Regions from separate parts of the Pseudofrankia saprophytica genome, predicted to be linked through region 1. Evidence: riboswitches for the same ligand, from Rfam matches in the RefSeq annotation. Region 1 holds a riboswitch; each other region holds the start of a gene.
The links. A riboswitch is a leader RNA that binds a small molecule or an ion and turns the genes downstream of it on or off. The one in region 1 is predicted to bind cyclic di-AMP.
Positions count from the first base shown of each region.

Region 2: it holds a riboswitch for cyclic di-AMP, as region 1 does, so the genes downstream of both, FRCN3DRAFT_RS0203785 (peptidoglycan-binding protein) here and FRCN3DRAFT_RS0207300 (transglycosylase family protein) in region 1, are expected to answer to the same signal.
Region 3: it holds a riboswitch for cyclic di-AMP, as region 1 does, so the genes downstream of both, FRCN3DRAFT_RS56170 (C40 family peptidase) here and FRCN3DRAFT_RS0207300 (transglycosylase family protein) in region 1, are expected to answer to the same signal.
Region 4: it holds a riboswitch for cyclic di-AMP, as region 1 does, so the genes downstream of both, FRCN3DRAFT_RS0218280 (C40 family peptidase) here and FRCN3DRAFT_RS0207300 (transglycosylase family protein) in region 1, are expected to answer to the same signal.

Region 1 is NZ_KI912266.1:1,726,990-1,734,497, reverse strand. Features, by position in the region: gene FRCN3DRAFT_RS0207325 (nucleotidyltransferase domain-containing protein) at 1-383, opposite strand, end outside; gene FRCN3DRAFT_RS0207320 (GNAT family N-acetyltransferase) at 800-1,342, opposite strand; gene FRCN3DRAFT_RS0207315 (NAD-dependent epimerase/dehydratase family protein) at 1,339-2,574, opposite strand; gene FRCN3DRAFT_RS43140 (DedA family protein) at 2,776-3,531, opposite strand; gene fbaA (class II fructose-bisphosphate aldolase) at 3,838-4,866, shown strand; cyclic di-AMP (ydaO/yuaA leader) riboswitch at 5,905-6,131, shown strand; gene FRCN3DRAFT_RS0207300 (transglycosylase family protein) at 6,274-6,963, shown strand.
Region 2 is NZ_KI912266.1:857,165-864,672, forward strand. Features, by position in the region: gene FRCN3DRAFT_RS0203780 (substrate-binding domain-containing protein) at 1-261, opposite strand, end outside; cyclic di-AMP (ydaO/yuaA leader) riboswitch at 849-1,030, shown strand; gene FRCN3DRAFT_RS0203785 (peptidoglycan-binding protein) at 1,037-1,783, shown strand; gene FRCN3DRAFT_RS0203790 (hypothetical protein) at 1,937-2,713, opposite strand; gene FRCN3DRAFT_RS0203795 (hypothetical protein) at 2,805-3,656, opposite strand; gene FRCN3DRAFT_RS0203800 (ATP-binding cassette domain-containing protein) at 3,653-4,729, opposite strand; gene FRCN3DRAFT_RS0203805 (response regulator transcription factor) at 4,830-5,621, opposite strand; gene FRCN3DRAFT_RS42485 (sensor histidine kinase) at 5,618-7,213, opposite strand; gene FRCN3DRAFT_RS0203815 (DEAD/DEAH box helicase) at 7,335-7,508, opposite strand, start outside.
Region 3 is NZ_KI912266.1:3,302,807-3,310,314, reverse strand. Features, by position in the region: gene FRCN3DRAFT_RS0213785 (M56 family metallopeptidase) at 1-881, opposite strand, end outside; gene FRCN3DRAFT_RS0213780 (BlaI/MecI/CopY family transcriptional regulator) at 883-1,254, opposite strand; cyclic di-AMP (ydaO/yuaA leader) riboswitch at 1,563-1,729, shown strand; gene FRCN3DRAFT_RS56175 (hypothetical protein) at 1,791-2,048, opposite strand; gene FRCN3DRAFT_RS56170 (C40 family peptidase) at 2,041-2,775, shown strand; gene FRCN3DRAFT_RS0213770 (class I SAM-dependent methyltransferase) at 2,898-3,572, opposite strand; gene FRCN3DRAFT_RS44410 (methyltransferase family protein) at 3,746-4,576, opposite strand; gene FRCN3DRAFT_RS0213760 (hypothetical protein) at 4,624-4,863, opposite strand; gene FRCN3DRAFT_RS57420 (MFS transporter) at 4,980-5,972, opposite strand; gene FRCN3DRAFT_RS0213745 (DUF2933 domain-containing protein) at 5,974-6,261, shown strand; gene FRCN3DRAFT_RS0213740 (heavy metal translocating P-type ATPase) at 6,322-7,508, shown strand, end outside.
Region 4 is NZ_KI912266.1:4,375,642-4,383,149, reverse strand. Features, by position in the region: gene FRCN3DRAFT_RS0218295 (mannose-1-phosphate guanyltransferase) at 1-429, opposite strand, end outside; gene clsA (cardiolipin synthase ClsA) at 441-1,064, opposite strand; gene FRCN3DRAFT_RS0218280 (C40 family peptidase) at 1,364-2,431, opposite strand; cyclic di-AMP (ydaO/yuaA leader) riboswitch at 2,450-2,645, opposite strand; gene FRCN3DRAFT_RS49635 (class F sortase) at 3,268-4,629, opposite strand; gene FRCN3DRAFT_RS0218270 (hypothetical protein) at 5,043-5,525, shown strand; tRNA gene FRCN3DRAFT_RS0218265 (tRNA-Pro) at 5,855-5,928, shown strand; gene der (ribosome biogenesis GTPase Der) at 6,317-7,508, opposite strand, start outside.

The DNA of each region.
Region 1 (7,508 bases):
GTGGCGACACCGACGAGCGGCAGCGCGCAGCGTGGCGGGAAGATCGCGCGCAGGGCCCGCTCGGCCTCGTCCCTGCGGGCGTCGATCACCGCCTTGTCCTCGGAGCTCAGCCGGATCATGTCGTCGAGCTTGGCGAACGCGCGCGCCGTCGTGCCGACCAGCAGCGGACCGGTCATCGCCCCCGTGTGCGGGCCGGTCAGGTGCGGGCCACTCGCCGGCTGTGCCTGCGCCGGGGGCGCGTCGACAGTCGGAAAGAGTGAGTTCGGCGCGCCGGGGACGGACTCGTCCGGCCGCCGCCAGTGCGGCGGAATGATCAGATGGTCGTACGTGACCTCGGCTGGTGGGATCTGCGACGAGATCGGGTGTGGGGAATCCACGCTCATGGTGCACCTCCCCGGCGCATCGCGCCGACCGTCGAGCTCCCCCTCCCGGACACACGCCGCCGTGTTGGCCGACGCGGATACCCGATCCGGACGGTGGAAGCCTTGTCCGGTCGCGACATCATTGCCATGGTGCCTCAGGCCGTCACCGCCTGAACAGCCGGGACACCCTACAGGTGGCCAGAAGCTACGCATCGGCGACGAAACAAGACCTCAAACGTTGTCGGGTAGCCGACAACCTAGCAGCGCATGCCGCCGATGTGCAGGCCAAAGAACAATCCGGAAACGCCGCGTTGAGCTGCGGCAATGACGCAGGGAACCGGGCTTCTCGCGGTGCGGCACACCCCGGGAACGAGGGGTACGAGCGGGCCGCGAGCGTCCGGCACGCCGCTACGCCCCGTAATGGCGGCTCGGCCCGATCAGCGGGACGGCGGGCGGCACCACAGTCGCCAGCCGGTGGTGAGCACGACCCTGGTGGGCTGAAAGGACGTTGCCATCGCCAGTCGTTCGGATGCCGCGTCGTCGGCGCGCACTCGGGTCTCCACCAGAGCGAGAAGAGACGCCTCCAGCCAGGTCGCCAACGCCCGGACGATCTCGGCGCCGTATCCGCGCCGGCGTTCGTCCGGGCCGATCACCACCGCGACCGCCGCACGGTGCGCCCGGGTGTCGGCGCCGAGCAGCCCGACGGCGACGCCGCCGTGGTCGCGGACCACCCAGGTCAGCGCGGCGCGGCCGGCACCCGTCCGGTGGCGCAGCTCGCGGCGCAACGCCGCCGGCTCGGTCGTCCCGCGCGCGTCCGGGCCGGCGAACAGCCCTCCGACTCCGAGCCCCGGAGCCGGGCGCGCCGCGAGCGCGACCTTGCGCGCCAGCTCCTCGGCGACATAGCCCGCGTTCCACACCGTCACCGGCAACGCCTGCAGCCGCGGCGTCGTCAGCGTCGGCCCGTCGCCACCCACGCTCACCCGCGCCGGGAAGGCTCGCGGACGCCCAGCAGGCCGCGGTCACGCAGCCAGGCCTCGGTGCGGCTCATACCGTCGGCCAGCTCGACCCGCGGGCCCCAGCCGGTCAACGCGGTGATCCGCTCGCCCGAGCACCTCCCGGTCCTGGTCACGTCCGCCACGCTGAGCGGACCCAGGTCCATCCGGCCGCGCGGGTCGACCCCGGCGACCAGCCGGGCGCCGAGACCGCGCACGATCCCCAGGGCCGCGGAGCCGGCCGACGGGACGGACGCCTGGCCGCCGCCGGCGTCCCCGGTGGGCTCCCCAGCGACGCCGGCGGGCTGGCTGCCTCGGCCAGCCTCGGCGAGCGCGGCGGCGGAGCCCGGCCGCGGGACGCGGTGCGACTCGACCCGGCCGCGCAGACGCCCGACGGCCACGGTGGCCTCATCCAGCGCGCCGTACATCCGGGCGGGCACTGAGCGCGGTGCGGGCAGATCCAGCATCCGGCTGTAGTAGCCGACGAACTCGGCGACCGTGCACGGCCCCGGCCCGGTCACGTGCAGAATCTCGCCGGCCGCCCGCGGCGAGTCCGCGGCCGAGATCACGGCCGCCACCACGTCGTCGATGTGGACGGGGTTGAGCCACCCGGTGCCACCGTCGAGGAGGACGAACCGGCCCGAACGCAGCAGCAGCACCGGCCAGACCGTCCACCGGCCGGCCCGCGGGCCATAGGCGTCCCCGAGGCGCAGCACGGTGGCCGACAGGCCGGACGCCGTCGCCGCGCTCACCGACTGCTCCGCGGCGGCCAGGGTGTCGGCCCGCGGGTCGCCGGTCAGCCCGACGGGCGCGGTCTCGTCGATGCCGTCGGCGATGTCCGGGCCGAGCGCCGACACGCAGGACAGGTGCACGACCCGGCGCACCTCGGCGCGGGCGGCGGCGTCGAGCACCGTGGCCGTCCCGCCGAGCAGGACCTGGCGCATCCGGGCCAGCGGAATGCGCGCGCTGCCGAGCGGTCGGCCACCGCGGATCGGCGGCAGCTCGCCGACCCCGCCCATGCCGGCCGCCGCGGCGTGGACCACCAGGTCCGCGCCGGCGAACTCCTTCTCCCAGTCGCCTGGCCGGCTCACGTCCGCGGTGCGCACGCCAGGGCCGCGGGCCACGTCGAGCGCGACCACCTCATCCCCGCGACCACGCAGGGCATGGGCAATCGCCCCGCCGACGAACCCGGCGGCGCCGGTGACCACCACCCGAGCCAACGTCAGCCCTCCTGACCGTGACCTCGCGGACGAGACCGTTCTGATCCTGCTGGCACGCGGTCCTCACGGCCGGAGTCCAGATCACGTCCCAGCATGCAGCATGACAGCACACCCGGATCTCAGCACGCACGGCGCCCGGCACACCACATGGACGACGGCCACCCACCTGCCGCCTCCAGAACCTACGACTGCCTCCCGGGCCTACGACAGGCCGCCGCCCTCGACGGGCGCGAGCCCGACCGGCTCCTCTTTCCTCTCCTCTTCCTTCTCTTTCCTTTTCTCCTTCACGAGGCCCCCGCCCTCGCCCCCGGTCTCCTCTTCCTCTGGGCTTCCGGCCACCGTCGCGCGGCGCCGGGCCACCTGGCGCCGCAGCAGCTCACCGAACAGGCCGGCCAGGACCGAGACGACCACGACGGACGGCGCGAGCCACGGAGTCGACTCCTTCAGCCCGGGCACCGACGCCGCCGCGTAGCCCAGCGCGGTCAGCCCGGTACCCCAGATCACCGCGCCGACCACGGCCGCCAGCAGGAAGCGCGACCACGGCATCCGCACCGCGCCCGCCAGGATCGGGGCGAAGGTGCGCGCCCAAGGCACGAATCGGGCCGCTACCAGCGTCACCGGGCCGAAACGTCCGTAGAACTCCTCGGTGCGGTCAAGCAGCTTTTTGTGTCGACGTTCCAGCCAGGGCCGGCCGAGCCGCCACCCGGTCACATAGCCCACGCAGACCCCCACGACCGCCATCACGGTCACGCCGGCAGCAAGTAGCGGCAGCGACACCCGGTGTGTCGGATCCGCCGCCAGCAGCCCGGCCGCCAGCAACATCGCGTCTCCCGGCAGCCAGAACCCGATCGGCACGCCGCTCTCAAGGAAGACGATCGCGAAGACGGTCAGATACAGGGTCAGGCCGGATAGACGGTCGACATCCATGCCATCAGTCTGACGGGGCGCCGAGCGCACCCGTCGCCGGACGCTTCGCGGCGCGCGCCGTGATACCCGATCGGCGCGGCCGCTGCGAAGATGACGGATCGAAGGGTAAGTAGTCACGAGTCCCAGTGGCGCGGGCGATGTCGGCGGCAACGGGCTCCCTCACAGCCGCCTCGCGTCATACCCTTCGCGCAACACAGCCCACAACGCGCGGTCCCGGCACACCCCGGCGCGCGCCGTCCACCCCTGCCCGGTCCGCCGGCGGGCGACGGCCGCCGGCGGGCGAACCCGGCCGCGTCCGCCCGCTCGGTGGCCCGACGCCTTTGACAGGAGCTTTCGATGCCCATCGCGACCCCAGACGTCTACGCCGAGATGCTCGACCGGGCGAAGGCGAACGCCTTCGCCTACCCAGCCATCAACGTCACCTCGTCACAGACGCTGAACGCCGCGCTGCGCGGCTTCGCCGAGGCGGGCAGCGACGGAATCCTCCAGGTGTCCACGGGGGGAGCCGAGTACCTGTCCGGGTCGACCGTCAAGAACATGGTGCTCGGCGCGGAGGCCCTGGCCGAGTTCGCGCACCACGTCGCCAAGGCCTACCCGGTGCAGATCGCCCTGCACACCGACCACTGCCCGGCGGACAAGCTCGACACCTACATGCGCCCGCTCGTCGCCATCTCCAGGGAGCGGGTGAAGGCCGGCCGCGACCCGCTGTTCCAGTCGCACATGTGGGACGGTTCCGCGGTGCCGCTGGAGGAGAACCTCAAGCTCGCCGAGGAGCTGCTCGCCGACTGCAAGGCCGCGAACATCGTGCTCGAGGTGGAGATCGGCGTCGTCGGCGGCGAGGAGGACGGGGTCGTCGGCGCGATCGACGAGAAGCTCTACACCACGCCCGAGGACATGTGGCGCACCGCCGAGGTGCTCGGCACCGGCGACAAGGGCCGGTACATGCTGGCGGCCACCTTCGGCAACGTGCACGGCGTCTACAAGCCGGGCAACGTCAAGCTACGCCCGACGATCCTGCGCGACGGCCAGCAGTACGTGGCCGCCAAGCTGGGGCTCGGCGCCGACGCGAAGCCGTTCAACCTGGTCTTCCACGGCGGCAGCGGCTCGGAGCTCTCCGAGATCCGCGAGGCGCTGGACTACGGCGTCGTCAAGATGAACGTGGACACCGACGCCCAGTACGCGTTCACCCGGCCGGTGGCGGACCACATGTTCAAGAACTACGACGGCGTCCTGAAGATCGACGGCGAGGTCGGCGTCAAGAAGTCCTACGACCCCCGCACCTGGGGCAAGGCCGCCGAGGCGAACATGGCCAAGCGGGTCGCGCAGGCCTGCGAGGACCTGCGCAGCGCCGGCCAGGCTCTTTAGTTTGGTTCGCTCCGTCCGGGCACGGCGCTCCGGCGACCTCGCTGCGGCCCGGCCCACTTCGCTTCGCTCGTGGGCCGGGCCTCCGCGAGGCGCGCCTCCGCGCCGCGCGGTCACCTGCCGCTGAACGTCACCAAACCAAGATCCATCCGATCCGGGGCACCAGCCAGATTTAGCTCGGCGTCGGATCTTCGGCCCGGGGTCGCCAACTTGGCGGCCCCGGGTCGTTTGCTGTCCCCGGCCGGTCCATCGCCCGTTCGGGCGGGTCCACCCGGACGGGCGGGCCTACCGGACGGGCAGGTCCACCAGAGCGGCGGGTCCACCCGTGGGTGGGCAAAGCGGTCAGCATCACTACTGACTACTCGCCGTTGCACAGTGGACTACTTAGCGCCACCGAAAGCGGACCACGACCGGACACGCCTGGCCAGTGCGCCACAGGGGTCGAATCTGTCGATGGTCAACCATGAGCACTCATTCGACTACCATCTGCGCACGAACCGGGTGATTCGGGGCGGGTGTAGCGAGGATCGCATTTCGCCCGAGCAAGCATCGAAGGTGCCCTTCGGACGGCAGAATGGTAGATTTATTTTTCGACGCGACACGCGGACGGAACCAGACCCGCGTGTGGCCCTCTGCTCGGACGGTCCGGCCCCTTGTGGGACGAAACCGCCAGCTAGCAGATCCTCGACGCAGAGCAAGAAAACGCCGCCCGCGGAGCCGGGTAGGAAAGATGAGCGCGCGTACGCGCGCGATAACATCGTTTCGGGCACATTTCAAGCAGCGACACGCCGGTGTGGCCTTCTTCACGTGCCTATTTCAATGCTTGCCGCCACGCCGAGGAATGTGGTTATGGTCTTCGCCGTGCCTGGCGACAGGACAGGCACCCAACGGGCGGCACGCCGAATCCTGCCCCCGCCCGGCGAGTTTTGAACCAGCGGCAGGAACGGGGGAACCGAATCCGGACGCCTGATCCAGAGATCCTGGGCAGCGGCCTTTTCCACCAACCTGATCGGACCGACGAGACCCGTGGAGCCGAAGTGGTGACGGAAAAGGCTCAATAGTGCGACGGCCTGCGTGGCCAAAAAGCGCGCCACGCCAGCCTCGCCCTCAACAGGCGTCCTAGGGGTGAAGCCGACCGACTTTCGCTGTGCTCGTTGACGCGCCGAACCGAGCGCGTCAACCCAACAGCCGAAAATGTCGCGTGGCCGGGCAATCTCTTTCCAGCCCGAACCCGACAGCTCACCTCGCAGGCGTGGGGAAGGGCAATCACGCATGTCCGAATCAAGTACCCCTGGTCGACATCGCATGCCCGGCGGTCGTTTCGTTCCGCCGGTGGCCGAATGTCCGCCAGACGGCACCACGAGCGTGCGCGTCTCCGTCAGCCCCCGAGCTGGCGAATCGGCGGGGCCGATCCGCCAGGTTTCTCCCCGGAATTCCCGGGAACCCCGGCGAGCCGTCACGTCCCCGGCACGCCGGCTACGCAAGTCCCTCGCGGCAGTTCCCGTCATCGCCGCGGCCGTGGGCGGCACACTCGCCGTCGCGACACCCGCGAACGCCTCTTCCACCTGGGCAGAACTGCGCCAGTGCGAGTCGGGCGGAAACTATTCCATCAATACCGGCAACGGATACTACGGCGCGTACCAGTTCTCCGTGAGGACGTGGCAGAGCCTCGGATATTCGGGGCTGCCGAGTGCCGCGCCACCGGCGGTTCAGGACGAGGCGGCGCTGCGGCTGGCGCAGCGCTCCGGCTTTGGCCAGTGGCCGGAATGCGGCCGCGGGATGGGTCCGGACCAGCTCGCCCCGGGCGCGAGCTCCGCCGGCGCCGGCCAGGCCTCCCGGTCGGCCCCCAGAGCGCCTCTCGTGGCCCAGCCGATCTCCTCGACCACGGCGCACCTGCCCTTCACGACGGCACTGGCCGGCCAGTACCGCGCCGACGTCCAGTCCTGGCAGGCCCAGATGAACAAGATCGGCTATTCCCTCGCCGCCGACGGGCACTACGGGCCGCGTTCGGCCGAGGCCGCCCGCGCGCTGCAGCGGGCCAAGGGCCTGGCCGTCGACGGCGTCGTCGGCCAGAGGACCTGGGCCGCCACCTTCGCCTGAGCCGTCAGGCGTCACCGCCCGGCTGACCTTCTCGCCGAGGCCTCCCGTCACGCGGGGCTTTGCCATTGCCCGTCGTTGACGGAACTCCCGGGGATCGGCTGACACCGATCCCGGGCAGGAGCCTCGGCCTGGGCCACCCGCCCGGATCCTCCCTCCCGGGCCGGCCCCGCGAGGTCAGTCGACCCGCCGCCACTGGAACCTCGCCGCGATCGGCCCCCACCGACCGCTGCCCACGCTGGCGACGGGACCCCTTTCCCACCCCGTCTCCGGCCGCCAGTCGGAGGCGTGCGGCCTTGGCCCGCCGGTTGGTCGGTGGGGCGAGGGGATCTGGCGGCGACGACGGTCGCTGCCTCGCCGCCGTGCCGTCGCGCCGGCCACAGAGTCGAAGGCCGCGCGAGCCTCATCATGATCGCGTGGCCGCCGGCCGGCGTGCCGGTCGGGCGGCGTCAGCGAGTGGCTGGCGCCACCGCCGGAACAGTCGCGAACCGGGGTCGTCCCTTTCGTTGGGGTGACCCCGGTTTGCGGCGAAGGATGACGACTCGCTA
Region 2 (7,508 bases), 870 kb from region 1:
GAGACGGCCTGCGTTCTTCACCCGCACGAGGGTCAGGCTCGCGCCGGGAACGGGCTCTCCGTCGGTGCGCCGCCGCAGCTCCAGGTCCGCGACGTCGGCGGCCGACCGCGGGCTCACGTCAATCTTGGTGTTCAGGTGGACCCGGTAGCTGACGATCCGGCGCTGACGGACATAGCGGTCGATCAACCAGACGGCGAGCGACACCACCAGCGCCGCGGCCGAGAAGAACGTGCCCAGGTTGTCCGCGGTGGTTTCGAACACCTGGACAACGCTCCAACCCGCGGATCGACTACCCTCCGCATCGGCTTCGGTGCGGAGGCGATTTTTCGGACCAAACATACTCAATCGGTACGTACCGGCGTCAGGATTCCCCTCGACAGTTCACGCCCTGTTCACGAGTTCGGATCTCCCGACCGGCCTCGACAGCCGACGGGCAGTCGTCACCCGATGTGACCTCGACCACGGCTTCCCAACGGCTGGAACACGTCGTGACGGGCGATTGCTCGATCGGAGGGAAGTTCGGCGGGATATTACGCGGCGCATCAGATCTGCGTCGCTCGCGATAAGCATCATTCGGTAAGGGTGGCTGTTGGAAACCGTTGAGCGACATTGATTCGCGCGACAACGGCTCCTTGTTCCCCGAATTTTGCAACAATTGATGTGACGCTGGTCACAGCTAGTTGTTGACAAGCGCGTTGCCACAGGGCTTTACACGCAGCGTGACAGCCTTGCCGGACATCTGCCCAGTTCGCCCGCTTGTGACTACACCCGGTAGCTAGTTACGGTTGCTCCGCTCGCAGCAAGCAGCGATCCGGACGCCGAGTTCTGCCCCCGGATCGGTGCCCCCTCCGAGAACATCGCCAGGGCAGAAATGGGGGAACCACGTTCCTCCGGGCTCGCGCCACCCAGCGCGAGCCCTTGGGGTTAAGTCGGCCATTCAAAGGCGCTTTTCAGCGCGCCCAAAAATAGCCGGCCGGGCTTCCCGGCCCGAACCCGACAGCTAACCTCACAGGCGTGCGGGAAAGATTTTCGCAGAATGCTCAAGGGTCGTCATCGCAAGCAGAGTGCTTTCCGCCGCCGCAGTTCGGCTGTTGTCGCCGCCGGCGTCGTAACCGCCACCGCCGGCGCCGCCGTCTTCGCCGGCGCCGCTCCGGCCAGTGCCGCGTCCAGCGTCTCGGACTCCCAGATCGCCGCCTACGCGCATTCCGCGGGCCTGGACAGCTGCCGCGTCAGCCTCGCGACCTGGGTCGCGATCGCGCTGGCCGAGTCCGGCGGCAACGCCTACGCGCACGCCACCGTCGGCGAGGACTCGCGCGGCCTGTGGCAGATCAACATGCGGGCGCATTCCGGCTGGGTCGGGAGCCGCAACCTCTACGACCCGGCGACCAACGCGTGGGCCGCCACCCAGGTTTGCAAGGGCTCCGGCCCAAGCGCCTGGACCACCTACACCACCGGCGCCTACCGGAACTACCTGTCGCGTGGCTATGCCGCCGCGAACGCGGTCGGCAGCGGGACGGTCTCCGCCGCCCCGGCCGCCCTGGCCAAGGCCGCGCCCGCGATCCCGGCGAACGCCTGGTACCTGTCGCAGGCGGCGAACCACAGCGTCTACCTGGACGCGGTCCGCCAGTTGCAGCAGAAGCTCGGGAGCCTTGGCCACGTGGTCGCGGTCGACGGCTACTTCGGCCCGCAGACCTCCAGCGTCGTGCGCGCCTACCAGGCCGCCCACGGCCTGCTGGTCGACGGCGTCGTCGGTCCGCAGACCCACAAGGCGCTGTTCGGCTAGTCAACGCCGACCAGCAAGACCCTCCCGCGTCTCTTCCCCCCACCGGACGCGGGAGCCCCGGAACCGCCCTGATCTCTCCCTCCTGTCGAGGTCAGGGCGGTTCCGCTTGTCGCGGCCTACGTCCGCTCCGGCCCCTGGTCGGTCAGGTCGCTCTCAGGCCGCTCTGCCGCCGCCGGCCCGCGTCATGACGACCGTCCCGTCCGGGTCACCCTCCGCGTACGACTCATAGCGCAGGCTCAACGAACCCGATCCCTGGAGCGTCAGGGTGATGTCCTCGTCGGTGCATTCGGTGTCGCCCGGCTGCACCGCCTCGTGCACGCGGATCGACGAGCCGTCACCGACCTCGATCAGGGTCACCGTCTCGGTGCAGGCGCCCGGGTACGTCGTCGCGCCGACGACGTCACCCACCTTGCCGTCCTTGAGCTCCAGGGACATCTCGGAGCCACCGTGCGTGCCGTACCAGGTTCCGAGGAAGGCGCTCGGCACCGTGGTCCCGGTTCCGCTCCCGCCCCCGTCATGGTTGACCAGTCTCAGCACGCCGAGGACGACGCCGGCGACGAGGACCAATCCACCGACGACCAGCACCGGCACCAGCCAGGGTCGCCGACGGGGCGATGGCTGGTGGCCGCCCGGCGGCGGGTACCAGGGGTTCTGGCCGGCTGGCGGGACCTGCCCTTCCGGCGGAGCCCACTGGTATCCGCCGGCCGGCGGATACTGCTGCTGGTACTGGCCCTGCTGGTACTCGCCCGGCGGCTGCTGGTACTGGCCCGGCGGCGGGTAGCCCTGGTACGGGCCTGTTGGCGGATGCTGCTGGTACTGACCGGTTGGTGGGTACTGCTGCTGATATTGGCCCATTGGCGGGTAGCCCTGGTTCCAGCCCGTCGGCTGGCTTTGGCCCGAGAACTCCCCGGAGGGCTCCCCTACACCCATGCGGCCCAGTGTGCCGGACCGCCATCGGAGGGTTCATCCGGATGGCCGAATTGTCCCCGGTATGGCCGGGCATTGGGACCGCGACCGCCCCCTAACGTGGGCCGCCGCCGATGGGCAGGGTGATGTGCCGGCTGGCGGCATGGGCCACCCACGTGGCGAGGGCGGTGGCGGTCAGCGCCGCGAGCAGGCCGAGCGTGAGCGACGGCTGGGGCAGGCGATCCAGACCAAGGCGGCCGGCGAACGGCAGGCCGGTGACCTCGGACCGGAGCAGGAGCTCGGCGACGACCGCCGGAATCAGAGCCGGAACGACCAGCGGCGCGAACCCATCCCGACCGAGGACTCCGCGTGCGACACCGATCAGCCATCCAGAGGCGAAGTAGCAGGCGAACAGCGCCGCATAGGCGACGCCCGCCCGGACGTATCCGCCGCCCGAGAGCCGCCGGCCGTCGGACAGCTCATGGCGCCAGCCGAGCGCGTCGAAGGCGAGCCTCTCCGCGCCATAGCCAAGCGCGACGAACAGGCCACCGGCCACCGCGACGACGACGAGGGTCACGGTGGCCGCCGTGGCGAGCCGGGCCCGGGTGACGCCGTTGCCGACCAGCATCGGCGCGAAGGCCGACGTCATCGACAGGCCGGCGGCGAACGGTATGAACCGCTGCCAGCCCGAAAACCCGTGCTGCCAGAGGCTGTGGTCGGACGAACCCACCGCGGCGACGACGCCCAGCACGATGCCGAAACCGGCGGCGACGACCAGCCACAGCAGGCCGATCCAGATCATGGTGCCGGCCGTGGTGATCGCGGCGACGTTCGCCAGCGGCGGCGGCCCTTCCCGGTTCGCGGTCCGGGCCGAGGTCACGACCGCGGCCGCCGCGGCCGCCGGGACGGCCGGGGGACGGCCGGCGGCATCCGTCTCGGCTGCTTCCGCCTTGGCTGCTTCCGTCATGAGGTGCGCTCCCGGTGGTCGCCGGACCGGAGCCGGTCATCGGTAAGGCAGGTGACGAGCCTGCGCAGCCCCACCGGGCTGACGCTGATCCCGGCGCGGTCCGCCGCGCTGAGCGCGTCGGGGGGCACCTGGCCGGCGAGCACGACCGAGCGGAGCCGGCCCAGCCGGCGGTCGGCCACCACGGCCACGGCCTCACCGGTCAGGGCGTCCCTCATCAGGGCATCGCCGATCAGGGCATCGCCGGCCGTTGCCTCGTCGGCCGTGGCCGTGGCCGTTGCCGTTGCCTCGTCGGCCGTGGCATCGCCGGTCAGGGTGTGGACGAGGGCGGCGACGGCATCGGCATCGCCGGTCAGCTCTCGGCCGAGGCCGCGCAGGTCGGCGGCCCGCACCGCGGCCAGCACCCGCCCGCGGCCGAGGAGAACGACGTCGTCGAGCAGGCCTCCGTCATCATCCACGCCGCGGATGCCCTCGGCGCCCTGCTCCCCCACCGTGGCACCGGCGAGGATGACCGTCCGCGGATGGGCGGCCTGGTCGGCGCGCAGCTCCTCCTGGAAGGTCGACTGGTGCGCGGGCTCCAGCTCCAGATGCGCCTCGTCGACCATCGTCAGTGGCGCCCTGGTGGCCAGCCCCATCGTCACCGCCAGCGCCGCCCGTCGGCCCCGGGCCAGTTGACCGACCTTCGCGCCGGCGGCCACCTCGAACCGGTCGAGCAGCGTGTCCGCGAAGGCCTGGTCCCAGCGGGGACGCAGCAGGGCGACGATCTCCAGCACCTCGCGGACAGTCGTCGACTCGTCGACCCCGATCCCGCCCCGGCCGTCGACCAGGCTGATCCCGTTCATCAGCCGCGCGTTCTCGTAGGGGTCGTCACCGTCGACGCGCACCGTCCCGGCGGACGGGCGCCGGTAGGCGGCCAGGCAGGCGAGCAGCGTCGACTTCCCGGCCCCTTCCCGGCCGAAGAGGCCGCAGACGCGGCCCGGCTCCACGGAGAACGAGGCATCATCCAGCGCCGGTGGCGCCGAACCGCCACCCCGACAGCGGACCGTGAGCCGCTGAACGTCCACTCGATAGCTCATGCCGCCAGGCTGTGCCAGCCACCCGGCCACCGCCTACGGCCATTGGGCTATGGCTCGACGACCTCAGTTGATTCCGCCTCCGTTGATCCCGTGGAAGCGGCTATCCGGCGTCGAGGTGGGCGTCATGGACGAGCAAAGCGATCTGTACGCGGTTGTCGAGACCGAGGCGTACAAACAGCTTCGAGACGTAGGACTTGACGGTCGCGACGCTCATATAGAGCTCGGCGGCGATCTGGGCGTTGGACAGCCCGCGCCCGACCGCGAGCGCCACTTCGCGTTCCCGCTCGCTGAGCTGGTCGAGCAGGGTGCGGGCGCGCCAGACCTCCGCCGACGCGCGCGGCGCGGCCGACGCGCCTGGCGTGAAGGCCGGCGGCGACGCGCCCGTGGAGTCGGTGGCCGCCGCGGGGGTGGCCGCCGAGGACGCGGCGGCGTGCGCCATGAGGCGGCGGAGCACCGCGGGCGACAGGATCGGGTCTCCGGCCGCGACCCGCCGGATGGCACGGATGATCTCGGCCGGCGGGGTGTCCTTGAGCAGGAATCCGCTCGCGCCGGCCCGCAGCGCCCGCAGCACATGCTCGTCCGTGTCGAACGTGGTCAGGACGAGGACCTCGGGCGGGTCCGCCCGGGCGCGCAACGCCTCCGTCGCGGCCAGGCCGTCGACCCTCGGCATCCGGATGTCCATGAGCACCACGTCCGGGCCGTGCGCCTCGACCGCGGCCAGCACCTCGTCGCCGTCGCCCGCCTCGCCGACGAGCGCGACTTCATCCCCACCGCCGAACACCATGGCCAGCGCCGCCCGTACCAGCGGGTCATCGTCGACGACCAGTACCCGCACGGGTGCGGCCGGCCCGCCGGTCGCGCCAGGCGGAGCAGTCTGCCGTGGATCGGTCATCCGCCGCTCCCGCCCGGTTCGCGCGCCGACCGGGTTCCGGTGATCGTTCCTGCGGTGGTTCCGCTGATGGTTCCGGCGTTCTCGACCGGCGTCCATGACAGCCAGGCACACACGCGAAACTCACCGTCCGCGGTCACCTCGTGCCGAAGCGCCCCGCCGGCCAGGGCCGCCCGCTCAGCCAGCCCGACCAGCCCCGCTCCGCCGGTTGGCTCGGACCGCCCGGCCGACTCGGGGGCCGCGGACGGGCCGGTCTGGTTGCGGACCTCGATGCGCAGTCCCTCGCCGACCGAACCGTCGACCATCAGCGTGACCGGCCGCCCCGGCGCGTGCTTGCGGGCGTTGGTCAGCGCCTCCTGGACGATCCGGTAAGCGCCGCGGGCGGCTACCGGCCATACCGTGTGCGGCTCGACCACGCGGTAGTAGGCCCGGACGGCGGTACCGGCGCGACGGGACTCGCCGACGAGGGCCGCCAGGTCCGCAAGGCCAGGCGTCTCCGGGACCGGCGCGTACCCGTCGACCGGCCCGGCACCCTCGCCGCCGACCCTCTCGCCCGTCTCGACCCGCCCGACCCGCTCGACATGGACGACCCGCTCGACCCGCTCGGCATGGACGACCTGGTCGGGCCCAGGCCCAGGCTCAGGCATGGGCTCAGGCACCGACTCAGACACGGGTTCGGACACGGGCTCGGACTCGGGCACGGGCTCGGGTCCGGGCTCGGGTCCGGGCTCGGGTCCGGGCTCGGGCATGGCATCGTCCTGCCGGAGAAGGCCGATCACCTGGCGCAGCTCGACGAGAGCCTGCCGGGCGCTGGTACGGACCGCGCCGGCGGCGTGGGCGAGCTGTTCGGGTGGCGCGTTCGGCCTGAACTCGAGCGCGCCCGCGTGCATGGTCAGCAACGACAACCGGTGGCCGAGGACGTCGTGCATCTCCCGCGCGATGCGGAGCCGTTCCAGCCGGCGGGCGTCGGCCACCTGCCGATGGCGCTCGGCGTCGGCCAGCGCCGCCCGCTCCCGCCAGGAGATCACGAGCTGCCGGCGGGCATGGATGAACATCCCCCAGCCCGTCACCCCGGCCGTGAGTCCCAGGGTGAGCACCACCGAGCCCGCGTACGACAGCTCCGGATCCGGCCAGACCAGCGGGTAGAGGAAACCGGGCAACCAGAAGACACCGGCCACCGCGGCGGCCACGGGCGGGCGCCGGTGCACGGCGACGCTGAACATCAGGATCAGCAGGCTGAAGGAGGCCGACGCGGAGAACACCCCCAGGGGGGTCAGCGCGAGGGTGAGCGTCACCGGCCAGCGTCGCCGCCACCACAGCGCCGCGCAGGTCACCAGCCCCGCCGCCAGGTCGGCGGCGCGCAGAGCCGGCGACACGTCGGGCGCCTGCTCGACGAGCGGCACCCACACCGCGAGCCCGCCCCAGACCGCGGCCACGAAAAGGACCACGTCCACGGCCCAGTCCCGTGCCGACCGGGGTGCCGGCCGGCCGGCGTCGCCGTCGGCCGGGATCTCCTGGGTGAGCAGGGCCGGCAACAGCCAGTGGTACTCCATCCGGCGCACTCCGACGCGCCCGCCGGTGCCGACCGCGCCCATGTGCGGCAGCGTACGGGGTCGACACGTCGTCCGAAACCGCCCGAAGGGCGCTACCAAAGTCGATGCCCGGCCGGCTCGGGCGGCCGCCGACGGGGCTGTGGGGCGTCGGCGGACCGGGCTTTCAGAGCTGGTCGACGGCGGTCACGGTGAGGGCGGCGGCGCCGAGCTCGTCGGAGGCAGCGAGGTCGACCTCGGCGCTGATGCCCCAGTCGTGGTCGCCGGCCGGGTCGTCGAAGATCTGGCGCAGCAGCCACTTCCCGCGCTCGGTGGCCGTGTCGACGATGAGCATCTTCGG
Region 3 (7,508 bases), 1.6 Mb from region 1:
AGGAGTAGCAACGCGGCGGCGCCGGCGGCGGCGAGGTAGCGCGCGGCCAGGCTGAGGGGACGGCTGGGGGCGAGCAGACGGCGCACTCGTTCGGCGGCACCGACGCCGGCCATCCCGAGCGCGGGCGCAGGTACCTGGCCGGCGACCAGGTCCAACAGGGCGCAGGCGACGGTACGTGGGGTGGTGCGGCGGGCGGCGCTGTCGTCGGCGGCCATCTCGACCAGGCGGCGTACCTCGTCGTCAGCGACGGTGAACAGCGGCAGTCGGGGGAAAGCGCGGGCCAGTACCGCCGTGACGGTGGTGATCAGGTAATGGTGGCCACGCAGGTGGGCGTGCTCGTGGGCGATCACGGCGTCCAGCAACGGCGGGTCCAGCAGCGAGAGGGCGCCCTCGGAGACGACGACGAGGCGGCGCCGCGCGGGCAGGCAGTAGACAGCCGGGACGGGGTGTTCGACGACGAGGATGTCGCCGCGGGCGGGGTGGCGACGGCCGACCATCCGCAACGCGGCGGCGTGCCGGCGCCGCAACCGCCGCTGCGGCCATGCGACGGCCGCCGTCGCGTACATGATGCGCGCCGCGATGACCGCCAGGACACCGATTCCAGCTGCGTCCATGGCCAGCGACACAGCGGTGCGGGAGATGTGGTGCAGCGAGATGCCGCACGCCATGACCAGCGAGATGATCGCGTGGCCGACGGTCAGCAGTGGCACGACCAGCAGGGCGCCGGCGAGGCAGACCGCGGCGACCGCGGACAGGCACGCGGCGATCCAGACGCCGATGCCCAGCCTCGGCGCCCTGCGGGTCCAGCCGGCGGCGCGCAGCAGCCGCGGCGCGAGGAACAGCATGATCAGGATGTAGCCGGTCAGCAGCGGGGCCGCCACGTCAGCCGGTGCCCTTCTCCTGGGCCCGCCAGCGCAGCGCGTCGCCCAGCGCCTCGGCCTCGGCGGCGTCCATCGACCGGACGAAGTGCAGCAGCGCCATCCCCGGGTTGTCGGTGCCGGACAGCACCTCGTTCAGCTGCCGGGCGGTGTATTCGCTGCGCGTGAGCGTCGTGGCATAGACGTACCCGCGGCCGACCCGCTCCCGGGTGAGCCAGCCCTTCTGGAAGAGCCGATCCATCACGGTCATGACCGTGGTGTAGGCGAGGGGACGGGCCTGCTGCAGCTCCTCCAGGATGTCGCGCACGGTGGCGGCTTCCACGCGTGCCCACATCCGGTCCATCACCTCGGCCTCGAGGTCGCCGAACAGCTCCATTCCGCCTCCATCACCCGCCCGCCCATGCGGAGTGTGCCGGAGCGCGTCTCCGGACGTTGCGATGGTGTCACGGCTCGGCGGCCGTCGACCGGGCGGATCGGCCGCCATCGGGGGAAGCGCTCACGAAAACACCAAGGGACCTCGGACCGACGTCCGGCGGCTGTCGGCTGCGGGGGTTTGTGGTCCGAGCAGTTCCGATGGCCGCGGCCGGTGCCATCCACCCCACGCGACCTACTATGGCGTGTAGTTGTTAGGCTGTGCCCGCTATCGCCGTCGGACCGAACGCCGAGTCCTGCCCCCGGTCCGGCGATACCCCTCCGACGCAGCCGGGGCAGGAGCGGGGGAACCACGTTCCACCGGGCGCCGCATCCCTCCGGCGGCGCCCTTGGGGTGAAGCCGGGCGTGTTCGACACGGCCGGCCGGGCTCCCAGCCCGAACCCGACAGCTCACCTCGCAGGCGTCTGGGAAAGGTTTCACGTGCAGGCACGCGAACCACAAACGTCCGAACGGAGTCCCGCCACGGCCCGGCGCGGTCGTCACCGCGCCCGCGCCCGCTCGGGGACGCTGCTGGCTCGGACTTCGAGCCGCGCCACCTTCGCGGTGATCACCACGGGCACCGTGGCCGTGTCCGGGGTGGCACTGGCTGGCTCTCTCGGCCCCGGCGCAGCGGACACGGACACCGGAGCGCACAGGATCACCGCGAACTCCCTGGGCGCGGCCTTGGGCACCGAGACGACTCCCGCTGCGGCCTCCACCTCCGGGTCGGCCCTGCCGGTCTCTCTCCACGTGCGCACGGCGGTCTCGCTGACGCCGGCCGTCCCCGACGTCACGGTGAACGCCGACGAGCCGGTCGAGGTCGGCTTCCGGCTCACCACCCGAGGCGGCGGTGCCCTCGCGGACCAGGACATCCTCGTCCAGGCACTGTTCCCGACCGGCTGGACGACGTTCAAAGCACTACGCACGGACGCGGGCGGCTACGCCAGCTACGCGGCGCGGGTCCTGACGACCACCCAGATCAGGGCGACATTCGCGGGCGGCCCGGAGCTGGACGCCGCGACCTCCGACGCCGCGGTCGTCCGCGTCCGCCCCGCGCCGCCCGCGACCGCCGCCCCGGCCGCCGCCCGCGGGCCCGCGGGCGAGACCATCGCCGACGCGCCCACCGGCGCGACGACGATCGGGGAGAAGGCGGTGTACCTGGCATCACTACAGGCCGGCAAGCCATATGTGTACGGGGCGGAGGGGCCGTACGACTTCGACTGCTCGGGGCTGGTGCAGTACGTCTACAAGCAGCTCGGCATCACGCTGCCCCGCACCACCGACCAGCAGTTCGCGGCGACGACCCGGATCTCGCGCGGCTCCGAACAGCCAGGGGATCTGATCTTCTTCGGCGAGCCGGGGTCGATCTACCACGAGGGCATCTACGCCGGCGACGGAAAGATCTGGGTCGCGCCGAAGAGCGGTGACGTGGTCAAGCTCGAGGCCATCTGGACCTCGTCCTACTACGTCGGCAGGGTGCGGTAGGACCAGACGGGTGCCCGTGGGCCGGTCCCACCGTCCGGCCCGCGGGCACCCGCGGCGGCATCCGAGCAAGGACGCGTCGGCGATCGGTCCTCACGATGCGGTCATCCGGCCTCGTACCCGGTCTACTGCGCCTGGTGGCCTGCGGCTGTGTCGTCGAGTGGCCGCTGGGCGCGGCCGAGGATGTGGGCGGTCGACGGAAGGAACCGCAGGGGTCGGAAGGTGAACCGGGCGATCTCCTCGACGGCGAAGCCGGCGGCGCGAATGGCCTCGGCCGTCCGGCGGTTCGGGTGGCAGCCACCACCGCCCTTCGCCCACAGCGGCGTGATGAGATCTTCGGCCAGCCCTCGCAGTCGATGCTCGGACCGCACGTGTTCGTAGAACCGCAACTGCCCACCCGGCCGAAGCACCCGGCGGACCTCGGCCAGCGCACTGGTTGGGTCGGGGACCGAGCAGAGCACCAGCGAGACCACCACGGCATCGAACTCTCCGTCGCACCCGGGAAGCGCACCCGCCTGGCCGGCGATCACGCGCACCGGCACGGGGGCGTCCGCCGCGGCCTGGCTGGCGAGTCCGCGCAGCTGGTCTTCGGGCTCGACCGCCACCACCTCGCGCACCTCCGGCGGATAGTGGGCAAAGTTCGGCCCGTGGCCGGCCCCGATCTCCAGCACCCGGCCTGCGAGTCCGGCGAGCAGGCGGTCGCGGTGGGCGGCCGAGCCACGCCGGTCGGACTCGGCGCTCATCCGTGGGTAGGACCGGGCGAACCGGGGATGCTGCAAGGCCGACAGATCATTCCTCACCGCTCACAACCCTTCCAGCCCGGGTCGTCCTTGTTTCCCAGCCTGAGCCGCGCTGCTTCCGGACACCAGGCCACCAATCGGCCTGCTTGCCGACCAGGAGGAGGCGACGCAGGTCACGGACCGGTCCGCGGCACAGCCTGGCCGGAGCCGCCGAGGGTGCGTCCTCGCGCTACTCAGAACGGGCGGTGCCCGGCTTCTACCCGGCGAGAGATGTGATCGTCGCCACGGGCGGGTGCCCGCGCCGCGGACCCGCCGCCACCGCGCCGGCCTGCGGCAGCGTCGGCATCCGTGACGTCAGGCCCGGTGAAGGTCCGGCCGGCGTCCGCGCGCCCACCGGTGTCAGGGCCGGTGCCCTCGGCGTCGCCAGTGCCCGTGTCGCCGTGACGGCGCCGTGGCAGGAACCCCGGAGTAGACGCGGCATAGGCCGACCAGCGTTCGCCGAACCGCGCGGCCACCTCCCGTTCCTCGCTACGGGCCAGCCGAACATAGACGGCGACCAGGATCGGGAACATGACCAGTGTGGGGATGGTCGGCCACTGCAGCAGGAAGCCGACCATGACGAGAAGGAGACCGTCGTATTGGGGATGCCGGACCCGGGCGTAGGGGCCGGTGACGGCCAGCTTGTCGGTCCGGGCTGCCTCGTGCAGCACCCGCCACGCAGCGGCGATCAGCCAGAAGCCGCCGCCGATGAACACGTAGCTGGCGAGGTGGAACGGGCTGAGATGCGGATCACCCTTCCAGCCGATCAAGTCGTTCCATAGATGCCCGCCCGCGTGGGTGTCGCGCAGCAGCGGGAACCGCGATCCCAGCCAGCTTCCCAACAGGTAGATCGTCAGCGGCGCTCCGTACATCTCGGTGAACAGCGCCACCAGGAACGCGGTGAACCCTCCCATCGCCCGCCAGTCTCGGCGGGTCCGCGGGTGGAAGAAGCTGACCGCAAAGGCGGCGAACAGCAACGTGTTGAGAACGACCAGGGGCCACAGACCGTACGCAGCGTCAGCCATCGAGCACCGCCATCTCCAGGGCTTCTCGGCCTCTGACCGGGCGGTCCTCACCCGTGGGTTCGCGGCAAGTCATCGTGGTCGCGGTCGTCGGTGCGGCGAGCGTGGTCGTCGGTGTGGTCCTGGTCGTTCCCTCCCATCCCCATGGCCCGCATCATCACGAACATCATCAGAGCGCATCCGGCGATCAGCAGGAGCGAGACCAGAGCCGCCGACGGCAGCCCGGCGACGAGAAAGACGATCACTGCGACTGCCGCGATCGCCACGTAGATGGGCAGGTGCTTCTTCATGTTCATGGCTCTCCTCCTCAGTGCCTCGTGAGGAGTGTTTCCGCTGGCTGAGCCGTCGAAAAGGGGACGACCGGGGGTGACCGGTGGGGCCGATGCGCACGCCGTCGCATGCCACATTACCTACTATTCAATGTAGTAGAAAATGCTTTTGGGTGCTCAGCCGTCAGTCGAAGGCTCCGCTCTGCCCGTCGACTCCATGGCCGTGGCCTGGCCTCATCCAGTGCAGGATGCCGACCGCGGCGCCGAGCATCGCGAGCAGGCCGCCGGCGAGCACGAAGGGAGAGGCGGGCCGCCAGTTGAGCAGGCCGACTCCGGCCGGGGCCCACGAACTGGCCGACGCTGGTCGCCGTGCTCTTCATCCCCAGCGCCGCTCCGGCGTGGTCACCTCTGCCGGCCGATACCAGGGCGGACAGGTTCGGGGTGACGACGGCGGAGCCCGCGGCGAGCAGCGCGACCACGCCGAGCACGACGGCGAAGTCACGCGTGATGACGATCGCGGCGATGCCGATTCCCATGACGACGAATCCGGCCGCGACCTGGACGGTCGGGGCGGCGACCTTCGACAGCGCGCCGGCCGCGGCGACCTGCAGTGCCGCCATCACCAGCCCACAGATCATGAACGCGACGCTGGCCCGAGCAGGCCCGATCCCCAGCCGGCTCTGCCCATAAAGCACGAACGTTCCCTCGAACAAGGCAAGGCCCGCCGAGGAGGCAGTAACCAGACTGAGCAACCCATGCAGCCCCTTGCGAGGTCGTCTGGGCCCGTCACAACCGATACGGCAGCCGTCGCCGTCACGGAGCGCCGGGTGTGACGACGAGTCCGGCAGGTCGTCGAGCCATCCCCAGACGCGGTATCGTTCGCCGACCCCACATCCTACGATGAAGCGTAGTAGGTACTTGGACGCCTCTCGGCGTGCATATCTACCCGTCGCGACGGTGCAGGGTCCCCTACCTCCGGGGGGTATGCCGAGAGAAACTGGCACCGCATCGCGGAGGTGGGTTCCCGGCGATGGGAAGCCAGCCGGTGACGTGCCGCTGCGCGGCGGCCGGTGAGGCCGTTTCCGCCGACTCACCGGTCGCCACCCGGTCTGTCCGAAGGAGGGGAGCATTATGACGCGGAAGAACCTGCCGTCGCTCGCGCTGGCCCTGGTGGTGGCCGCCGTCGTCGCTGTCCTCACGGTCAATTTGCCGGCCGGCGTCCTGCTGCCGCTGCTGCTGGTGCTCGCGTGCCCGCTGACGATGTTCTTCATGCACGGTGAACACGGCATGCACGGCGGCGGCGGTTCGCATCAGCACCGTGACACGCCAGGCCCTTCGTCTCATCAGCCGTCCTCACCTCACTCGGAGGCGTCGAAGCCGACCCGCGACGCACCGTCGGGCGAGACCAGGCGGATCTGATCGTTCCTGGCCACGCCTTTCACAACACTGCCCAGGCCGCGCGCCGGATTGGAGCTGAGCATGCACGCTCACCACGGCGGATCCGGACGGCCGCCGCTCGCGACGGTTGTTCTGCAGGTCTCGGGGATGCGTTGCGCCACCGAGAAGGCGCGGGTGGAGGCCGTGCTGGGGCGCCGGCCGGGGGTGGTCGTGGTGGCGGCCAACCCGGTGGCGCAGACCGCGGTCGTCACGTACGACCCGGCCCGGACATCCGCCGAGCAGCTCGCCGGCTGGATCCGGGACTGTGGCTACCACTGCGGTGGGCAGTCCGTTCCGAAGCATGTTTGTGATCCGCTCGCGGAGCCCCTTCAGGCTGGTGGCCACGGGCCTGAAGGGGCAGCCCCGGTGCCCGGAACGTCGGATCGGGCGGCGGTGGGAACCCTGGAACCGCCTCAGGCCGATGCCGTCCACGAGGGGCACGCCGCCCACGAGCACGGTGGGACTCGGGTGACGTCGCCGCACGAGGCGATGGGCCATGGCGGGCACGGGTCCATGTCGATGGCGGCGATGGTCGCGGACATGCGCAACCGGTTCGTGGTGGCCGTGGTCTTCGCGGTGCCGATCGTGCTGTGGTCATCGATCGGCCGTGACGTGCTCGGGTTCCGCGTGGCCGCGCCGTTCGGTCTGCGGGACGACGTGTTCCAGCTGGTCCTGAGCCTGCCGGTGGTCTTCTGGTCGTCGTGGATCTTTTTCGACGGTGCGGTGCGGGCCCTGCGTGCCCGGACCTTGGACATGATGGTGCTGGTCGCGGTCGCGATCGGCACCGGCTGGGTCTATTCGCTGGTCGTGACACTGACGGGCGGTGGCGAGGTCTTCTACGAGGCCGCGGCCCTGCTCGCCGCGTTCGTGCTGCTCGGCCACTGGTTCGAGATGCGCGCCCGCGGCGGCGCGAACGACGCGATCCGCGCCCTGCTCGAGCTCGCCCCCGAGCAGGCGCTCGTCGTACGTGACGGCGAGCCGGTCGCGGTGCCCACCGCCGAGGTCGTCGTCGGAGACCTGCTGCTGGTCCGCCCCGGCGCCAAGATCGCCGTCGACGGGGTGGTGGAGGCCGGCGAGTCGGACGTCGACGAGTCGATGGTGACCGGCGAGAGCCTGCCCGTGCACAAGGCGCCCGGCTCGCAGGCCATCGGAGCGACCGTCAACACCAACGGCACGCTGCGGGTCCGCGCGACCAAGGTTGGCGCCGACACCGCGCTGGCGCAGATCGT
Region 4 (7,508 bases), 2.6 Mb from region 1:
CTCACCGGCGATGACGATGCCGAACTCCAGTGGGTTGGGCACCGACTTGAGGGCGACGGTGACCAGGGCGCCGTTCTTGCGGTGCTCGGCGACGAGCTCGGTCAGGTCGATGTCGGTCAGCGCGTCGCCACTGATCACCAGGAACTGCTCGTCGCGCAGCGCCGCCTCGGCGTTCTTGACGCTGCCCGCCGTCCCCAGCGGCGTCGACTCGGTGGCGTACGACAGGTGCATGCCGAGCTCGTCGCCGTCGCCGAAGTAGGTGCGCACCATGGCGGCGAGGAACTGGACGGTCACCACCGTCTCGTCGAAGCCGTGCCGCTTGAGCAGCCGAAGGACGTGCTCCATGATCGGCCGGTTGACGACCGGGAGCAGCGGCTTGGGCGCGTTCGCGGTCAGCGGCCGCAGCCGGGTGCCCTCCCCGCCAGCCATCACCACGGCTCTCACGGCGAGCCCCCCGCCGGGGCCGGCCGCCCCCGGGCGGCCTGCCGGCGGGCCCGCGCGATACCGGCGACCTGGAAGGCGTAGAGCAGCCCGGCCCACCAGTACAGCGCCACCCCCCAGATCGCGAACGCCCAGCCGAGCGGGCGGACCACGGTCGACACCGCCCCGTGGCCGTCGGAGAGCAGCAGCAGCGGGAACGCGTAGAGCAGGTTGAAGGTGGCCGCCTTGCCCAGGTAGTGCACCGGCAGCGCGGTACCCAGGCCCAGCCGGCGCATCGGGATGAGCAGCAGGGTGATGAACACGTCGCGGCCGACGATCGCCGCGAACAGCCACCAGGGAATGATCCCCCGGACGGCGAGGGCGACGATGGTGGCGAGGATGTAGAGCCGGTCGGCGAGTGGGTCGAGCAGGATGCCGAGGCGGCTGGTCTGACCCAGGGCCCGCGCGAGCCGGCCGTCGAGATAGTCGCTGATGCCGGCGAAGACCAGGATGCCCAGCGCCACCCAGTCGGCGTGCGGGCCGAGCACGAGCCACAGGAAGACGGGTACGCCGAGCAGGCGCAGCGCTGACAGCAGGTTCGGGATCGTCCAGATCCGGTCGCTGGGGGCGGCGGCGCTCGTCATGCGGCATTTCCTCCCCTCAGCGGCGGCCTGCCAGCAAGATTACGGGCACTTGGCGACGCGGAAACGTCCTGCCCGGGTCGGGCACGCGCGTACCGCGGCGCGGCCTTCAGGACCGGCGCATCCCCTGAAAGCAAGACGCTAGTCGATGACCATGCGCCTGAGCGCGGCGAGGGCGGACGAGGGGCGGGCCTGGCCGCCGACGGAAACGGAACATGAAGAACCCCGGTCCAGGCGGACCGGGGTCGAGTCGTCCGGCGGACGGCGGCGCGGCCAGGCCCGGAGCGCCTGCCGCACCTTCGTCACATGACCCGGCCGACGAGGTACGTCGAGCTGTAGATCGGGCGCAGGGAAACCACACCACCGGTCTGCGGAGCGGCCCACATGTAGCCGTTACCGGCGTAGATGCCGACGTGGTAGATGTTGCCCGGGCTGCCGTAGAAGATCAGGTCGCCGGGCTGCTTGCCCGACTGGGCGACGTGCGACGTGGCCCAGTACTGCGCCTCGGCGGTCCGCGGCAGGTTGCGGCCCAGCTGCTTGAAGACGTACTGGACGAGGCCGGAGCAGTCGAACGAGTACGGGCCCTCGGAGCCGTAGACGTACGGCTTGCCCTTCTGCAGCGAGGCGAGGTAGACGGCCTTCTCGCCGATGGAGCTGCCCGGGATGACGGACGGGACGCCCGTGTCGAGGTAGTCCGAGGCCCTGCGCTGCTGGATCGTGATCGTGGTCGCGCCGGCCACCGAGGGCCGCAGCGAGCTGCCGCCGTCGAACACGGCGGTGAGCGTGGTGGTCGACAGCAGCCGGGCGGTGATGCTCGCCTGGCCCTGGTCGTCGGTGGTGAGAGTGGTGGTGGCCTGCCACTTCGGCCCGTCCACCACGACGATCTTCACCTTCTGGCGGGCCAGCGGCGAGCCGTCGAGCGCCTCCGTCGCCTTGACGGTCAGTACGACCGGGGCGTTGGGCTGGACGGTGGTGTGGTCCGCGGTGAGCGCCAGGTTCGTGAAGACCGGGCCGGAGTCGGCCAGCGCCCCGGCGAGACCGCCGGAGCCGGAACCTCCGGCCAGGGCGCTGCCCAGGCCGCCGGAGCCGCCCTCGCCGTCCCCGCCCCCGAGCGCCGCGCCCAGGGCACTCGCCTCGTAGGTGGTGCTGTTGCTCTGCGGGTTCGTGTCGACCGTCGAGGGCGAATCCTGGGACGGGACCGTCGCGGCGAACGCGGCGGTGGACACGGCGAGCGTGCCGGTCGTGAACGCGGCGATCGTGCTGACCCGGCGGGGCTGGTTGCCGTTGCGCCGGCGGGCCCCGCTGGGAGCGCCGTCCGTGCGATGCCGACCGCGCACCAGCTCGTCCCAGTCGTCCGGGAGCCAGGCCATGCCACGACGGGACAACGCGCGTCCTTCCCTGACGCCTGCGAGGTCAGCTGTCGGGTTCGGGCAGGGTTCACGCTGCCCGGCCGCCTTGCGGCCGCTTCACCCCGAGGGCGCGGCCGAATGTCGGCGTTGCCCGGTGGACGTTGGGTCCCCCGCTCCTGCCCCGGCGTGTCGGAGGGGACGTCAGACCAGGGGCAGGACTCGGCGTTTGGCCTGGCGGTTTGTTGCCTTAGGTGAAGAATGTTGCACCGCTGACCATAGTCGATCCCCCAGCGGGGCCTCCAACCACCATAAACACAACAATTGGACACCCGGCCGCGCGTTTCGATGAGATGTCCACCTCGTTCCGGTCTGTTCTGCACATGCGCCCTGGCCAGGAGTAACCGGCGTCGGCACGGCGCGAAGACCGGCGACTCCACGCCAGCGCGGGCGCAGTGGTTGATGTCTCGTTGCGTCGACTGAGAGAAATCGACCATCAGGCGACGCCCAGCCCAGGGCCGCCGGGACTTTAGTCCCGATGCGCGCTAGAGACCAAAGTCCCTAGCGGGCGAGCGGGGCGAAACAGACGTGCGCCGCCGCGACATCGCCACACCCCGCGATCACCCCGTGGGGGCAGGCTCTTCCCCACACGCCCTACACCAAAGAGCCGCCGCCCGACGAAGATCACCAAGCCGGGGTCGGCGCGTCAACAGCGTTGACTATCTTGTCTACCGGTGCGACCGGCCGCCGCGACCGCGGCATCACGATCAGCCCGACACCGGCGGACAGGCAGCGGACGACCGACGCGGACGGCGGACAGGCCGGCGAAGAACGAAGGAGGCGCGGCGGGGGCGGCGCCGTCAGCCGGATGGGCGCGGCGTGACGGCGGCGGACGGCCCGACGGACGCGGACGAGGCCGGCGGGGGCAGCGCCGTCCCGGCCGGCGGGGATCCGCCCGCCGCGCTCGTGGACGCGGTGGGCGCCACGGCCGCGGAGGTGGTCGCTGGCGGCGTGGGCGGGCCCCCAGGGGGCGACGCGGCCGACGGGACGCCCGTGGGCGGCGGCACGGCCGCGGGAGCGACACCGAGCGGCGCGGCCGGGGAACCCTGGGCGGGTGGGGCGACCGGCGCGGGTGGGGCGACCGGCGTGGGGATGGCGTGGCCGTACACGACGAGGTTGTCCAGATAGTGGTGCGTGTGCTCGTCGAAGCCGCCGTCGCAGGTGATGATCCGGATCTCCGGGCGGGTGACCGGGCCGTAGACCCGCTGCGTCGGGAACGTCGCCTTGGACACGGTCTCCGCCCGGTCGACGACGAACGTGACGCTCGCCCCGGAACCGCCGACGACGGTCATCTGGTCCCCCGGCAGCAGACTGCGCAGCCGGTAGAAGACGGCCGGCCCCTTCTTCGAGTCGTAGTGGCCGACGAGCACCGCCGGGCCCACCGCGCCCGGGGCGACTCCCGGGTCGTACCAGCCCACATCGCCCCACTGGGTCGGCACGTCGATGGCACCCTGCGGGGTCAGCCCGAGGCCGACGACGGGCGCGTCCACCGCGATCGCCGGGATCCGCAGCCGCACCGGGTCGGCCACCACCGGCGGCGCAACCATCGGCACCGGACTCGCCGTGGCCGGCGGCGGCCCGGAGACCGTCGCGCCGCTCGTCGCGACGACCGGGGCCGGCAGCACCCGGCCCGCCGCCGGCGCCTCGACAGCCGACAACTCGGGCGCGGCCAGCCGGTACCCGCTGAGAACCACCAGCGCCAGCCCGGCCATCACCAGCGGCCAGGTCAGCCTGGCCCTGCGCCCGGAACGGCCCGAAGGCCCCGCCGGCGGCCCGGTGGCCGGCGCGGCGGTGGGCCCCGCGAACGGCGCGGCGGGCGAGGAGCCGCCACGGCGGCCGGCACGAACGGTTGGCCTGGGCCCGGCCGGGCCCAGGCGGGCGGGCTCGGCCGGGCCCTCGAGCGACTCCAGCCCGTCCGCGCGGCCGACGGCGGGTTCCTGCCGGCCGCGCGCGGTGCCGGGTGCCCCCGCCCGCCCGCCCTCGCCCGCGGAGACGCGCTGGTTCGGCTGGTTCCGCTGGTTCGGCGGAAGCCCGGAGCCGGCCGCCGGCTCGCGCCTCGCGCCGCGGCCAGCTGGCTGGAGACCTGCCCGTCCGGGCGTACCGCCCGCCGCGACCGTCCGCGAACCAGCTGACCGTCCGCCGCGCTTTGACGCACCGCCCACGACGCCCGCACCCTCCCGCACGACCGGAACCCGACGGCCGGGATGCTAAGGCGCCGAAGCCGGTTCTCCGTGCTACTGACGCCGTATCCGGATGTGAATCAACGGCGCGCCGGACGCTACCGGAAAATGGGACAGCCGGCCCGGGGGCGACAATCTGGGCCAACGCCGTGGTCCCGAATTCCGGAGAAGCCGGCCGGGATCGCGAGAAATGCTTCGGAGTAAACCGGCGGGAACGTGACGGACCCCGGCGCCGCAGGCAACTACCGCCAGCGGCCCGAACCTCGCGTTCATTCTGGGGACCAGTCACCTGAGACCCACCACGCCCATGCGGGCTGCTCAGGATTCGGCCACGGAGTAGCTATGGTGGCGCTCGCAGTCATGTGACGGTCACAATCTGCGAGAGAGGGGACCTGATGAAGGGCCTGGGACGTAGTGCGGCCTTGCTGGGATTGTCCGGCGCCGCGAGCCTCATCCTCACTATCGGTGGGCCCGGCCTCGGGATCGCGCAGGCCTTGGACGACGGCAACGGCGATAAGAAGGACAACGGAATCCTGAACGACAAGGACAAGGACAACAGGGACTGCATCGGGAGGGACGGGAAAGACGGCAAGGACGGGAAGGACGGCGGCATCCTTGGCGACAGGGACAAGGATGACGACTGGTTCAAGGACGGCATCCTTGACGACAAGGACAGGGACCGCTGCGCGGTCGGCGTCGGGGTCGTCGGGGTGGGAGTCGGGGGCGGCGGCGGCGCTGGCGCCGGCGGCGTCGCCGCGGGTGGCGGCGGCATGGCCGCCAACTCCACCCCCGTCCTCCCGCTGGCCGGCGCCGGCCTTGGCGCCATCCTGCTGACCGTCGGCGTCGCGAACCGTCGCCGCAACCAGGGCACCATCTGACCCAGCCGTCCACAGCGGCCCCGCTGAGGCGCCGCCCGACGGTAGACGTCGGCTGTCCCGGCCGATCCGGCCCTAGTGGTCCGGACCGCCGCGGGACAGACCGCCGCGCGCGCCGGTTCCGGCCTGGCGAACGCCCACTCCGCCTGGCCGGACCGGTACCGCGCGGCCCACGGTGACCACCGTCGGTGGGCGCCCCGACCTTGTCGGGGCGCCCACCGCCACGGACCCGAACCGCCGGGCTCCACGGGCCCCCGTGAACCACAGAGCCCGCAGATCAGGTAAGGTGTTCCTCGTCGCCGGAACGGTTTCCGGGCCGGCGGCGGTGCACTCGGGACGTGGCGCAGTTTGGTAGCGCACTAGACTGGGGGTCTAGGGGTCGCAGGTTCAAATCCTGTCGTCCCGACGGGCTGGGGAACGCTGTTCGCTGCTCTTCGAGCAGCTTCCCGTAGGCCGCGATGTTGCTCCGGGGGGTGACCCCCGGGCCCCGATGTCGGGGCTTGCGCCCCCACCTTTGGGGTCGGATGAGATGTGCAGGGCCGTTGGTCTGTGGACCAGCGGCCCTCACTGTTTTGCGTGGTTGGGGCGGTCGCTGCCCTTCGGGCTCGCTTCCCGGAAGGCGCGATGGTGATCCGGGGCGAGCCGCTGAGCCCCAGCGTCGGGCCGGGACTCCCGCCCATGAGCCGACAACATGGGTAGGGCCGCTGGTCGGCCGACCAGCGGCCCTTGCCGTTTCTGTTGGAAATCAGTGGCTTCCCACGGCGTGGTGACTGGGGGCGGAGCTCCGGCTGGGGTCAGCGGTCGCGGTTGCGGTCGCCGCGTTCGCGGACTCGGACGGAGACCTCTACCGGGGAGCCGACGAAACCGAAGTCCTCGCGGAGGCGGCGCTCCAGGAAGCGGCGGTAGCCGGGCTCCAGGAAGGCGGTGGAGAAGACGACGAAGCGCGGGGGGCGCACGCCGGCCTGGGTGGCGAAGAGAATCTTGGGGATCCGGCCGCCGCGGGGGGGCGGCGGGGTGGCGGCGACGACCTCACCGAGCCACGCGTTGAGCCGGCCAGTCGGGATGCGGGTGCCCCAGCTCTCCAGCGAGGTGCGCAGCGCGGGAGCGAGCCTGTCAGTCGCCCGGCCGGTGCGCGCGGAGATGTTCACCCGGGGCGCCCAGGAAACCCGGGCCAGGTCGCGGGTGATCTCCTTCTCGAGGGTGAGCCGGCGGTCCTCGTCGATCAGGTCCCACTTGTTGAAGGCGAGCACGACGGCCCGGCCGGCGTCGACGACCATCTGGACGACCCGCTGGTCCTGCTCGGTCAGCGGCTCGTCCGCGGCGAGCAGGACGATCGCGACCTCGGCGGCCTCGATCGCGGCGGCGGTGCGCAGCGACGAGTAGTACTCGGCGCCACTGGCGTGGCCGACCCGGCGGCGCAGGCCGGCCGTGTCGATGAACAGCCACGGCTGCCCGGCGACGCTCACGACCTCGTCCACCGGATCCCGGGTGGTGCCGGCGACATCGTGCACCAGCGAGCGCTCCTCGCCGGCGAGCCTGTTGAGCAGGCTGGACTTGCCGACGTTGGGCCGGCCGACGAGCGCCACCCGGCGCGGGCCGTCCTCCTCCTCGAACCGCTCCGGCGGCGCCTCGGGCAGGGCGACGAGCACAGCGTCGAGCAGGTCGCCGCTGCCCCGGCCGTGCAGCGCCGACACGGGATACGGCTCCCCCAGCCCCAGGCTCCACAGGGCAGCGGTGTCGGACTCCAGCCGCTGGTCGTCGACCTTGTTCGCGGCGAGCACCACCGGATGCCCGGAACGCTGCAGCACGCGGGCGACGGCCTCGTCCGCGTCGGTCGCGCCCACGACGGCGTCGACCACGAACAGCACCGCGTCCGCGGTCGCGAGCGCGGACTGCGCCTGGGCCGAGACCCGGGCCGCCAGACCCTTCGCGTCCGGCTCCCAGCCGCCGGTGTCGACGATCGTGAACCGGCGGCCCGACCAGGTC